3 regions of the Pseudomonas sp. Pmew2 genome follow, and region 3 is predicted to be linked to each of the others. Evidence: predicted binding sites of a transcription regulator. Region 3 holds the regulator's gene; each other region holds the start of a gene.
What was found. The regulator sigma-54, encoded in region 3, starts transcription at its own class of promoters, with help from an activator protein. The targets are predictions, from matches to a motif close to ANTGGCATNNANNTTGCTNT.

Region 1 (4,204 bases), 760 kb from region 3:
CCGTAACGGGTCAAACCCTGTTGAGCAATGCCGCGAATTTCCAGCCAGGTGGAGTTGATGTTCTCCCACATGTCGGCAGTGATACGCCCGCGCACGGCATGCGCACTGGCCCTTGCGGCGCCCAGGCAGCTGTAGATGCTGGCCGGGTTGGTCGCGTCCAGCGCGAAGAAATGCAGCATGCGCTCGGCATGCAGTTCACCATGACGCTCGATGTAGGTTTCCAGCGTTCCGGTAATCAGCAACGGCATGGCTATTTCATCCAGCCCGTCGCCCCGCCCGTCCTGAGGCATCAACGACAGTGAATAGCTCACGTCCAGCATTCGGGCGAGGTTCTCCTCTCGCTCCAGGTAACGCGACATCCAGAAAAGATCAGAGGCAGTTCTACTTAACATTGGCAGGCATCCTTAATCCTCGACCACCCAGGTGTCTTTGGTTCCGCCACCCTGTGACGAATTGACCACCAGTGAGCCTTCACGCAAGGCCACTCGGGTAAGCCCGCCAGGTACGACGCGGGTTTGAACAAAGGGGCGCAGATCGATATGTCGCGGGGCTATGCCATTTTCGACGAAGGTCGGACAGGTCGACAGGCACAAGGTGGGTTGGGCGATGTACGCATGCGGCTTGGCCTTGAGGCGTGCCCGGAAGGCTTCGATCTCGGCGGCGGTCGCTGCAGGGCCGACCAGCATGCCGTAGCCCCCGGAGCCCTGGGTTTCCTTGACGACCAGATCGCCCAGGTTGGCCAGCACATGTGACAGCTCTTCCGGCTTGCGGCACTGCCAGGTCGGCACGTTCTTGAGAATTGGCTCTTCGTCCAGATAGAAACGAATCATGTCGGTGACGTAGGGGTAAACCGACTTGTCATCAGCAACGCCGGTACCAATGGCATTGGCCAGAACCACATTGCCGGAGCGATACGCGGCCAGAAGTCCTGGAACGCCCAGCATGGAATCAGGGTTGAACGCCAGCGGATCAAGGAATGCATCGTCAAGCCGACGGTAGATAACATCGACAGCCTTGGGACCGTCGGTGGTACGCATGAACACGCGGTCGTCGCGGACAAACAGATCGGCACCTTCAACCAGCTCGACCCCCATCTCGCGAGCCAGAAACGCATGCTCGAAAAAGGCGCTGTTGAAACGCCCGGACGTCAGTACCACGACACTCGGGTTGTCCAGATGGCTGGAACTCTTGAGCGTGTCGAGCAACAGATTCGGATAGTGATCGATCGGTGCAATGCGCTGGGCCGAGAACAGCTCGGGGAACAAACGCATCATCATCTTGCGGTCTTCGAGCATGTAGCTCACGCCGCTCGGGGTTCGCAGGTTGTCCTCCAGCACGTAATACGTGCCATCACCGTCGCGCACCAGATCGACGCCGGAAATGTGCGAATACAAATCGCGGTGCAGGTTCAGGCCCTGCATCGCCAACTGATATTGCTCGTTGGCCAGCACCTGTTCGGCAGGAATGATTCCGGCCTTGATAATCCGCTGGTCGTGATAAAGATCCGCCAGAAACATGTTCAGCGCCTTGACGCGCTGGATACAGCCACGCTCGACTACACGCCATTCGCTGGCGGGAATGCTGCGCGGGATGGTATCGAAGGGGATAAGCCGCTCGGTGCCCTGCTCATCACCATAGAGTGTGAACGTGATCCCGGCACGGTGAAACAGCAGATCGGCTTCGCGCCTGCGTTGAGCCAAAAGCTCGGGAGGCGTATCACCCAGCCAGCGGGCGAACTCCCGATAGTGCGGACGGACTACGCCGCCCGCATCGTACATCTCGTCATAAAAGGTGCGGATCATGCCGTACTCCTTGTCACCATGGACACCAAGACCATCGCAAAGCCCGTGCCACCGGCATAAACGCTTTGATTTCAAAAGGTTAGGTAAACACTCGACGTTCTACGCACCATTCCTGTGCACTAAACGCCCAAGCCGATTATTTCGCGCTTCATTCGGAAGCGTCATTCAACCGTGAAATCTATGATCAGCATAGTCAGAGTTGATTTCCGCCAACAACATTAGTTCGCCACACTCCACAGCAACCGAGCAAACAGGGCACCAAACGCCGTTTTTGCGCTAACCGTTATTTTGTCCAGCAGGCGAAGAACGCGTGCGGATTTTAAACAGACTTCCCTTTGCGCCACTCATTTGAGTGGCTTTTTTTTGACCACTGTTTATGAGCGCGAAGCAAAAACAGAACCGGCCGATCCAGAACGTATCCCGAATCAGCCGGTAATGTGTTGCCTGACAATCAAAAGCCATCAAGCGTGCAGTCTTCTGATCTCCTGAGTAACACCCCAACCTTCAACCTCACCGTCCATGGGCGAAATCACCATCTGAAAGTCCTGCTCGAAATCACCGATACCGTCATAAGTGGCATACATCACTTTGCTCAACTGCAAGTGCCAGTTACCGTCATCACGTACGTTTACCTGGGTATTGAGGGATTCACCGCGAAATTGCTCTGCAGCCTGCCGTGCCCGCTCCTCATCCGGGAAGATGGCGTAAAACTCGATGGGATAGATTCGCGCAAAATCAAAACCGCCTTCTTTCATGCGGCGCAGTACGTTACTGCTGATGTCCTCTTGATAGGCTGTGCTCATGAAACGTCCTCCTATGCAACGATAGATAGAGTTTCAACTCTTCCAGAGCGACCGCCGAATCATCGGGGGCCGCCGCACGACAGATAATCCGGCGTGGGGAATCAAGCATGTAGCTGACCAGACCAGGCTTGGCACAGGTCGGGTATCGAGATGTCAGAGGCCGTTTGAACAGCCTCATCTGCAGAGTAGACCCATCGTGGGCAGGATGCCAAGTGGTTGCCACGAAAAGCTTTTTGAATCACCGCAGGTCAGGCAACTTCTGTAATGGAAATGATCCGCACACTGTTATGGTCTTTAAGCGTTTTAACCGTAGGCTCGTCGGTGCGCCCGTCAAGATCATTGAGATCCAGCTCATCGGTGACTGGATACAGGTCCTTGCGCAGGAAACGCGCGGCCTCCTCCTCACTGGGACGCTCGTCAAAACCAGCCTCACGGAGTTGCTGCACACCATCCTTGTCCAGATACGAAATGGCCCACTGTTTCATCAATGCCTCCAGAACGAAGCCAGGCACTCTGGCTTATGTGATAAGGACCTTTTGGCCCACGCATTCGTTCCAACGAATTACGCCGGACAGCCCGCGATGACGGGCAAAACAAAAGGCCCTCGCAATGGATGCCGAGGGCCTTTTGTGTACTGCTGATCCGACTTGCCGGTTACCCGGACAAGTCAGTCATGGTCAGTTACGGTTCTTGCTGGCCTCGACACCGGCCGTGTTGTCCAGAAGGCTCTTGGTGGCGGTCTGCAGGAAGCTTTCCAGCTTGCGCTTGAGCTCCTGAGTGTCAGGTGCATCAGGCACTTCTTCGGCAGACGGCTTGGCACCGAGCGTGTAGGTCAACAGCTTGGCCGGCATTTCTGTCGGCTCGATCAGAATGCGGTTGCCGCTGATGATCGCGACCACCTGCTCACTGCCCGACGGCTTGATCACGCCAAAACCCTTGTCGCCTTCCGGCAGGTTCAGCAGATCGCGGCCCCAGCACTGGTTGCGGTTCAGACCACCCAGACGGCCCATGATGGTTGGCACGACGTCAACCTGCGTGCCGACAATGCTGCTGCGCTGGCCGAATTTCTCTTGTACACCAGGCCCGATCAGTAGCAATGGCACGTTGAAACGCCCCAGGTCCATTTCAGTCAACTGCTTGTCATTGCCGAAACCGTGGTCGCCCAGCACCACGAACAGGGTGTTCTTGTAGTAAGGCTCTTTTTTGGCCTTCTCGAAGAACTGGCCCAGCGCCCAGTCGGCATAACGCATGGCGGTCAAATGCTCATCCAGCGAGCCGTGCCCGGTCACGCGCTCGACCGGCAGCGGGTCCGGCAACGCATACGGCGTGTGGTTGGACAGGGTCTGCAGCAGCGCATAGAACGGCTTGCCGTCCTGACGGGCTTTGAGTTCCTGGGCGCCACGGTCGAACATGTCCTGGTCGGAAACGCCCCAGGTCGGATCGGAGAACACCGGATTGACGAAGTCCTCGCGACCGACAAAGTTGGTCATGCCCTGGTTGCTGAAGAAACCCGACTGGTTGTCCCAGGCGAAGTTGCCGTTATAGACATAGACGTCATCGTAGTTGCGACCCGCGCTCAGCAATTGCGGAAGGCCCGAC
Region 2 (4,204 bases), 1.6 Mb from region 3:
CAGACCGTGGTGACCCATCAGCTTCAGGATACGACCGTTACGCTTCTTGCCTTCGGCATCGATGGCAACAACCGGAGTGTTTGGCTTGACGCGACCGCGAGCGATACGGCCAACACCGATGACGCCCAGGAAGCTGTTGTAGTCCAGAGCCGAGATCTGCATCTGGAAAGGACCGTCACGGTCAACTTTTGGCGCAGGAACGTGATCGACGATCGACTGGTACAGCGGAGTCATGTCTTCAGCCATGTCGGTGTGTTCCAGACCGGCAATGCCGTTCAGGGCCGAGGCGTAGACGACTTTGAAGTCCAGCTGTTCTTCGGTGGCACCCAGGTTGTCGAACAGGTCGAAGATCTGGTCCAGAACCCAGTCCGGACGCGCGCCTGGACGGTCAACCTTGTTGATGACCACGATTGGACGCAGGCCGGCTTCGAAAGCCTTCTTGGTCACAAAACGGGTTTGCGGCATAGGGCCGTCCTGGGCATCAACCAGCAGCAGTACGGAGTCGACCATCGACATCACGCGCTCTACTTCACCACCGAAGTCGGCGTGGCCCGGGGTGTCCACGATGTTGATGTGGTAGCCATTCCAGTTGATCGCGGTGTTCTTCGCGAGAATGGTAATACCGCGCTCTTTTTCCTGGTCGTTGGAGTCCATCACGCGCTCGTCGTTGAGCTCGTTGCGCTCAAGGGTGCCGGACTGGCGCAGGAGTTTGTCTACCAGGGTGGTCTTACCATGGTCAACGTGAGCAATGATGGCGATGTTGCGTAGATTTTCGATCACTTGTGTATCTCGATCAGAGGATTCGGTCTGCTGACTGTTTATAAGGCAGCGATTAACTATTTTATAAGGCAGCGATTAACTATTTCGAGTCGGCAAAAGCCGTTACGGCATGACGACTGGTGTCGGGGGGCCGGTGACGCAAGCCACAGGCAAACAGCCCCGGGCACTTAGCTCGGTCGATAAACGCGCACATTGGCATGCCCCTCACTGAGCAAATGGTGAGCATGCAGGCGACTCATGACGCCTTTGTCGCAATACAAAAGGTACTGGCGCGTGTCATCCAGTGCCTTGAAACGGCTGTTCAATGCGTAGAACGGCAACGTCTGTATCTCCACGCCAGGCACTTGCAGCGGCTGGTCCTCCTGGGCATCCGGGTGACGGATGTCGATGATGACCTGACCGGCCAGCGCCTGGCTGACTTCTTCTATGTCGACATTGCGGCTCAGATCGTCGATCACCCGATCGATCGAAATCAGCTTCGCGCGTTCAAGCGCTTGCTCGAGAATCGCCATGTCGAACTGTTTTTCTTCGTACTCAACGCGATTTCGCTTGGCGTTGGTCTTCGGGTTGACCGAAATCACCCCGCAATACTCAGGCATGTGGCGGGCAAAGTCGGCAGTGCCTATTTCAGTCGCCAGGTCCACGATGTCTTGCTTGTGGCTCGCGACCAGCGGTCGCAGGACCAGCTTGTCTGTAGCCGCGTCGATCAGCGACAGGTTTGGCAGCGTCTGGCTGGCAACCTGTGAAATCGCTTCGCCAGTTACCAGCACGTCGATTTCGAGACGATCAGCCACGGCGGATGCAGCGCGTAACATCATACGCTTCAAAACTACACCCATATGACTGTTATCGACTTTCTGCAGAATTTCTCCGAGAACTTCCTCGAATGGCACGCTGACAAACAGCACCCGCTGCGAACTGCCGTACTTCTTCCAGATAAAGTGAGCGACTTCCATCACGCCCAGTTCATGGGCTCTTCCGCCCAGATTGAAGAAGCAGAAGTGCGCCATAAGGCCGCGGCGCATGATCTGGTAGGCCGCAACGGTCGAATCGAAACCGCCGGACATCAATACCAGGGTCTGCTCCAGCGCACCCAGCGGGTAGCCGCCCATGCCCTGGTGCTGGTCATGAACGACAAACAACCGTTGGTCGCGAATTTCCATCCGTACGACAAGATCGGGCTTTTTCAGCTCGATTCCGGCAGCACCGCATTGCATGCGCAACTTGCTACCGACGTATTTCTCGACATCCATCGAGCTGAAATCGTGGCGACCGGCGCGCTTGCAACGCACTGAAAACATCTTGCCGGGCAGCAGGTCGGCGTAGTGCAGTTTGCACTTGGCAACGATGTCATCCATGTCGCCCAACGGGTACTCGGCCACCTGCAGAAAGTTGGCAATGCCGGGCATGCAACTTAGCCGGTCCCTGATGCCCTGAAGCACTTTGGGGTCGGTCTGGCGGGTCTCCACCTCAAGGTTGTCCCATACGCCACCCACGACAATGTCCGCGTCCATTTCACGGAGCACGGTACGAATGTTCTTGCCCAGTTGCCGGATGAATTTCTTGCGCACCGGCGGGCTTTTAATGGTGATTTCTGGAAAAACTTTAACGATTAGTTTCATGGAAACAGCGCGTGAGGTGCCGACTGAAAAAGGGGGGCGCGGATTATAGCGGAAATTGCTCAACGTTTAACCAGTTATCGTATACCCGATCATCAGCGCACCAAAAAGAGTCGACGCACCAAACTGCAGCGCCATAACGGTGCGTACTTTTCTCGGCAGACGCGTTTAAATCCCCTGAAAGCCTGCTTTTGAAGCAAAAAACCCAACACGGGGCACTGGCATGCAAATTGCTCCCTTGTGAGGCAGGTTGCCTTGGCAGAATATTCGCGCCGGCATCACCCAAATTCAAGGGACCCAGCCTATAGAAGGCGGTTCTTAGCCACCCGGAGGACACCATGTCGAAGTCGGTTCAACTCATCAAAGATCATGACGTTAAGTGGATTGATCTGCGCTTCACGGACACTAAAGGTACGCAGCACCACGTGACCATGCCAGCTCGCGATGCGCTGGAAGATGACTTCTTCGAAGTCGGCAAGATGTTCGACGGCTCCTCCATCTCTGGCTGGAAAGGCATCGAAGCTTCCGACATGATTTTGCTGCCGGACGACGAAACCGCTGTTCTGGACCCGTTCACCGAAGAACCGACCCTGATCCTGGTGTGCGACATCATCGAACCGTCGACCATGCAAGGTTACGATCGTGACCCACGCGCCATCGCTCGTCGCGCCGAGGAATACCTGAAGTCCACTGGTATCGGTGACACCGTATTCGCAGGCCCTGAGCCAGAATTCTTCATCTTCGACGAGGTGAAATTCAAGTCCGACATCTCGGGTTCCATGTTCAAGATCTTCTCTGAACAAGGTTCGTGGATGTCCGATCAGGACGTGGAAGGCGGCAACAAAGGCCACCGCCCAGGCGTCAAAGGCGGTTACTTCCCGGTTCCGCCGTTTGACCATGACCACGAAATCCGTACCGCCATGTGCAACGCTCTGGAAGAAATGGGCCAGACCGTTGAAGTTCACCACCACGAAGTGGCGACCGCTGGCCAGAACGAAATCGGCGTGAAATTCAACACGCTGGTTAAAAAGGCTGACGAAGTTCAGACCCTGAAATACGTTGTTCACAACGTTGCTGACGCTTACGGCCGCACCGCGACCTTCATGCCAAAGCCTCTGTACGGTGATAACGGTTCAGGCATGCACGTGCACATGTCCATCGCCAAAGATGGCAAGAACACCTTCGCAGGTGAAGGCTATGCCGGTCTGTCCGACCTTGCTCTGTACTTCATCGGCGGCATCATCAAGCACGGCAAGGCGCTGAACGGCTTCACCAACCCGTCCACCAACTCGTACAAGCGTCTGGTTCCAGGCTTCGAAGCACCGGTCATGCTGGCCTACTCGGCGCGTAACCGTTCCGCTTCGATCCGTATTCCTTACGTCAACAGCCCACGCGGCCGCCGTATCGAAGCACGCTTCCCGGATCCTTCGGCCAACCCGTACCTGGCCTTCGCGGCTCTGTTGATGGCTGGCCTGGACGGCATCCAGAACAAGATCCACCCTGGCGACGCAGCTGACAAGAACCTGTATGACCTGCCGCCTGAAGAGGCCAAAGAGATCCCACAAGTTTGCGGCAGCTTGAAAGAGGCGCTGGAAGAACTGGACAAGGGCCGTGCGTTCCTGACCAAAGGCGGCGTATTCAGCGACGACTTCATCGACGCTTACATCGCACTGAAAAGCGAAGAAGAAATCCGCGTTCGTACCTTCGTACACCCACTGGAATACGAGCTGTACTACAGCTGCTGATACAGACGCGCCAGCGTTGATGGCGTAACAAGAGACCTCCTTCGGGAGGTCTTTTTTTTG
Region 3 (4,204 bases):
TTCAGATGGATTTCGGTGCCTTTGCCTGCCGCCAGCATCATCACGGCCATGATGCTTTTACCATCGACCATGGTCTGCTCAGAGCGGCCAACCCTGATCGTGCAAGGGAACTTGCCTGCGACGCTGACGAATTTGGCGGCAGCGCGGGCATGCAGGCCCAATTTGTTGATGATGGTGATTTGACGAGCGGGCATCGCAGTGAAAATCCTTTCAGCTAAGGTCGCGGTGGCGAACCTGAACGTTCTTGAGTGATTGTTGCAAGACCTGGCCGAGCCGTTCGGTCAGGTAGACGGAGCGGTGATGTCCGCCGGTGCAGCCAATGGCAATGGTAACGTAAGAACGGTTGCTGGCTGCAAACCGGGGCAACCATTTGTTCAGATAAGCGAAGATGTCCTGAAACATCTCTTCAACATCGGGTTGCACCGACAGGTAGTCGATAACCGGTTGTTCAAGCCCGGAATGGTCGCGCAGTTCAGGCTTCCAGTACGGGTTGGGCAGGCAGCGCACATCGAATACCAGATCTGCGTCGACGGGCATGCCACGCTTGAAACCAAAGGATTCGATCAGAAACGCAGTGCCTGGCTCGGGCTTGTTCAGCAGGCGAAGCTTGAGTGCGTCGCGCAACTGATAGAGGTTCAGGTGGGTGGTGTTGATTTTCAGGTCGGCCAGATCGATGATCGGGCCCAGCAGCGTTGTCTCGTCGCGTATCGCCTCGGCAAGCGAACGATCTGCCGTGCTCAAAGGATGACGACGCCTGGTTTCCGAGAAGCGTTTGAGAAGGGTTGCTTCATCCGCATCAAGGTAAAGCACGTCGCACTGGATGTTGCGTGAGCGGACTTCATCCAGCATTTGCGGAAAGCGGGTCAGGTGACTGGGCAGGTTTCGCGCATCGATGGACACCGCCAGCAAGGGCTCGGCCAGTTCAGTATTGATCAGCGCTCGCTCGGCCAGTTCCGGCAGCAGTCCGGCAGGCAGGTTGTCGACACAGTAAAAACCGTTGTCTTCCAGCACGTCGAGGGCTGTACTTTTACCCGAGCCGGAACGGCCGCTGACGATGATCATGCGCATGTTCAGTTTCCGTTCTGCACGTCCAGCACCACTTGATAAAGCGCTTCGGCACTTTTGGCACTGCGCAGGCGCTTACGCACATCTTTGTCATCAAGCATGCTGGCGATCTGGCGCAATAACTCCAGGTGCTCATCAGTAGCGGCTTGCGGGACCAGCAATACAAACAGCAGGTCAACCGGCGCGCCATCGATGGCGTCGAAATCCACGGGGGTAGCGAGGTGAATGACTGCACTGACAGGCTCGCTGCAGTCAGCAAGGCGGCAATGAGGGATGGCAATACCGTTGCCGAAACCGGTTGAACCCAGTTTTTCGCGGGCAACAAGACTTGCGAATACTGTGTCCGGAACCATGCCCGGTACTTCACGACCGATCAGGTTGGCAATTTCTTCGAGTACACGCTTTTTACTGCCACCCGGCACGTTCACAAGGGAGCGGCCGGGGGTCAGGATATTTTCGATTCGGATCATTTAAATGGGCGTTAGCGAGCGGCCGCACCTTTGAGGATGCTTTGCTGCTTTTCCTTATGCTTGAGCAATTGTCGGTCTAGCTTGTCAGTGAGCAGGTCGATGGCAGCATACATGTCGTCATGTTCAGCATTGGCAACGACCTCTCCACCATGGATGTGCAACGTGGCTTCGATCTTCTGCTTGAGCTTTTCGACCGTCATCGTGACCTGCACGTTGGTAATCTTGTCAAAATGCCCCTCGAGCTTTTTGAGCTTGAGCTCAACGTATTCACGAAGGGGTTTGGTCACTTCCAGTTGGTGTCCACTGATGTTGACTTGCATACAGCTTTCTCCTTTGCCAGTGCATAAAGAGGCAGGCATGGCGCCTGTCTCTGGGACGCTGTGGCTGGGCCTGCATCACATCAGCCGCTTACGCTCACTGGAAGGCGCTATCCCGAGTGACTCGCGGTACTTGGCGACTGTGCGACGGGCTACTTGAATGCCTTGTGCCTCCAGTAAACCAGCGATCTTGCTATCACTCAACGGCTTTTTCTGATTTTCCGCCGCAACCAGTTTTTTGATGATTGCGCGAATTGCCGTGGACGAGCATTCACCGCCCTCGGAAGTGCTCACATGGCTCGAGAAGAAGTATTTCAGCTCGTAAATGCCGCGTGGCGTGTGCATGAACTTCTGGGTGGTCACGCGCGAGATGGTCGATTCATGCATGCCCACTGCCTCGGCAATGTCGTGCAGGACAAGCGGCTTCATCGCCTCGTCGCCGTACTCAAGAAAGCCGCGCTGATGTTCGACGATCTGGGTGGCGACCTTCATCAGTGTCTCGTTGCGGCTTTGCAGGCTCTTGATGAACCAGCGCGCCTCTTGCAACTGATTGCGCATGAAGGTGTTGTCTGCGCTGGTATCGGCCCGGCGTACAAAACCTGCGTATTGCGGATTGACGCGCAGGCGCGGTACGGACTCCTGATTGAGCTCGACCAGCCAGCGCTCGTTGTCCTTGCGCACGATTACATCGGGAATGACGTACTCGGCTTCTGTGGATTCGATTTGTGAGCCAGGGCGCGGGTTGAGGCTCTGGACCAGCTCGATGACCTGGCGCAGCTCGTCTTCCTTGAGCTTCATGCGCCGCATCAACTGGCCGTAATCGCGACTTCCCAGCAGGTCGATGTAGTCGGTGACCAACCGTTGCGCTTCCATCAGCCAAGGTGTTTTGGCTGGCAACTGGCGAAGCTGCAGGAGCAGGCATTCGCTCAGGTTTCGGGCGCCGATGCCTGCCGGCTCAAACTGCTGGATGCGGTGCAGTACGGCTTCGATTTCGTCGAGTTCGATGTCCAGCTCGGGATCGAAAGACTCGAGAATCTCCTCGAGGGTTTCGTCCAGATAGCCCTGGTTGTTGATGCAGTCGATCAGCGTAACCGCCACCAGGCGGTCCTTGTCGGACATCGGGGCGACGTTCAATTGCCACAGCAGGTGGCTTTGCAGGCTTTCGCCTGCAGATGTGCGTGTGGTGAAGTCCCACTCGTCATCATCGTTGCTTGGCAGGCTGCTGGCGCTGGTCTGGTAGATGTCTTCCCATGCGGTATCGACGGGCAGTTCGTTGGGAATGCGCTCGTTCCATTCGCCGTCTTCAAGGTTATCCACGGTAGGCGCGGATTCCTGGTAGGTCGGTTCCTGAACGTCGGGGTTGGGCTTTTGTTCGATGTTGTCGGCAAGCGGGTCGGAGTTGTCGAAGTCGTCGCCTTCTTCCTGCCGTTCCAGCATGGGGTTCGATTCCAGCGCCTCCTGGATCTCCTGCTGGAGGTCCAGTGTGGAAAGCTGGAGTAAGCGGATTGCCTGTTGCAGCTGCGGTGTCATCGTCAGCTGCTGGCCCATTCTCAAGACTAGCGATGGTTTCATGGCAGGGGCTAAACACCTTATTCGCCGGCGCTCATGCGCCATCTACTACAGGCGCCGGAGCGCCAACTTAAGCAAATTATATGCCTGAAACCTGTACCTTTGCCTAGAGTGGTATGACAAATAAAATATTGTCAACACACTGCACTGGCATCAATCGGCCGCTAAGCGCAAAGGGCAGTCGATTAAAGGCGGAATTCGTGGCCGAGGTAGACCTCTTTCACCAGTTGATTCGCCAGAATGGTCTCGGAATCGCCTTCTGCGATCAGCTGTCCATCGTTGACGATGTAGGCAGTTTCGCAGATGTCCAGCGTTTCACGGACGTTGTGGTCGGTGATCAGTACGCCGATACCCTTGGCCTTGAGGTGGTGAATGATCTGCTTGATATCACCTACCGAAATAGGGTCTACGCCTGCGAAAGGTTCATCCAGCAGGATGAATTTCGGCGCAGTGGCCAGGGCGCGGGCAATTTCCACGCGGCGGCGCTCGCCGCCCGACAGGCTCATGCCCAGGTTGTCGCGAATGTGGGTGATGTGAAACTCCTGCAAGAGGCTTTCGAGCTCCTTGCGGCGTGCTCCGGCATCGAGTTCCTTGCGGGTCTCGAGAATCGCCATGATGTTGTCGGACACTGAAAGCTTGCGGAAAATCGAGGCTTCCTGCGGCAGGTAGCCGATGCCGGCTCGGGCGCGACCGTGCATGGGTTGATGGCTGACATCCAGATCGTCAATCAGCACGCGACCCTGATCAGCCTGGACCAGACCTACGATCATGTAGAAGCAGGTG

Region 1: a site for sigma-54 is predicted at 1,836-1,855, ahead of AC4ANK_RS10160 (circularly permuted type 2 ATP-grasp protein). Genes of this name have one in related genera too.
Region 2: a site for sigma-54 is predicted at 2,617-2,636, ahead of glnA (glutamate--ammonia ligase). Genes of this name have one in related genera too.

What each region holds. Positions count from the first base shown of each region.
Region 1 is NZ_CM176702.1:2,214,911-2,219,114, reverse strand. Features, by position in the region: gene AC4ANK_RS10165 (alpha-E domain-containing protein) at 1-392, opposite strand, end outside; gene AC4ANK_RS10160 (circularly permuted type 2 ATP-grasp protein) at 405-1,802, opposite strand; gene AC4ANK_RS10155 (ribonuclease E inhibitor RraB) at 2,264-2,605, opposite strand; gene AC4ANK_RS10150 (hypothetical protein) at 2,854-3,090, opposite strand; gene AC4ANK_RS10145 (LTA synthase family protein) at 3,283-4,204, opposite strand, start outside.
Region 2 is NZ_CM176702.1:5,994,496-5,998,699, reverse strand. Features, by position in the region: gene typA (translational GTPase TypA) at 1-780, opposite strand, end outside; gene thiI (tRNA uracil 4-sulfurtransferase ThiI) at 948-2,402, opposite strand; gene glnA (glutamate--ammonia ligase) at 2,738-4,144, shown strand.
Region 3 is NZ_CM176702.1:1,457,496-1,461,699, forward strand. Features, by position in the region: gene AC4ANK_RS06685 (HPr family phosphocarrier protein) at 1-194, opposite strand, end outside; gene rapZ (RNase adapter RapZ) at 211-1,068, opposite strand; gene ptsN (PTS IIA-like nitrogen regulatory protein PtsN) at 1,071-1,535, opposite strand; gene hpf (ribosome hibernation-promoting factor, HPF/YfiA family) at 1,547-1,855, opposite strand; gene AC4ANK_RS06705 (RNA polymerase factor sigma-54) at 1,931-3,424, opposite strand; gene lptB (LPS export ABC transporter ATP-binding protein) at 3,607-4,204, opposite strand, start outside.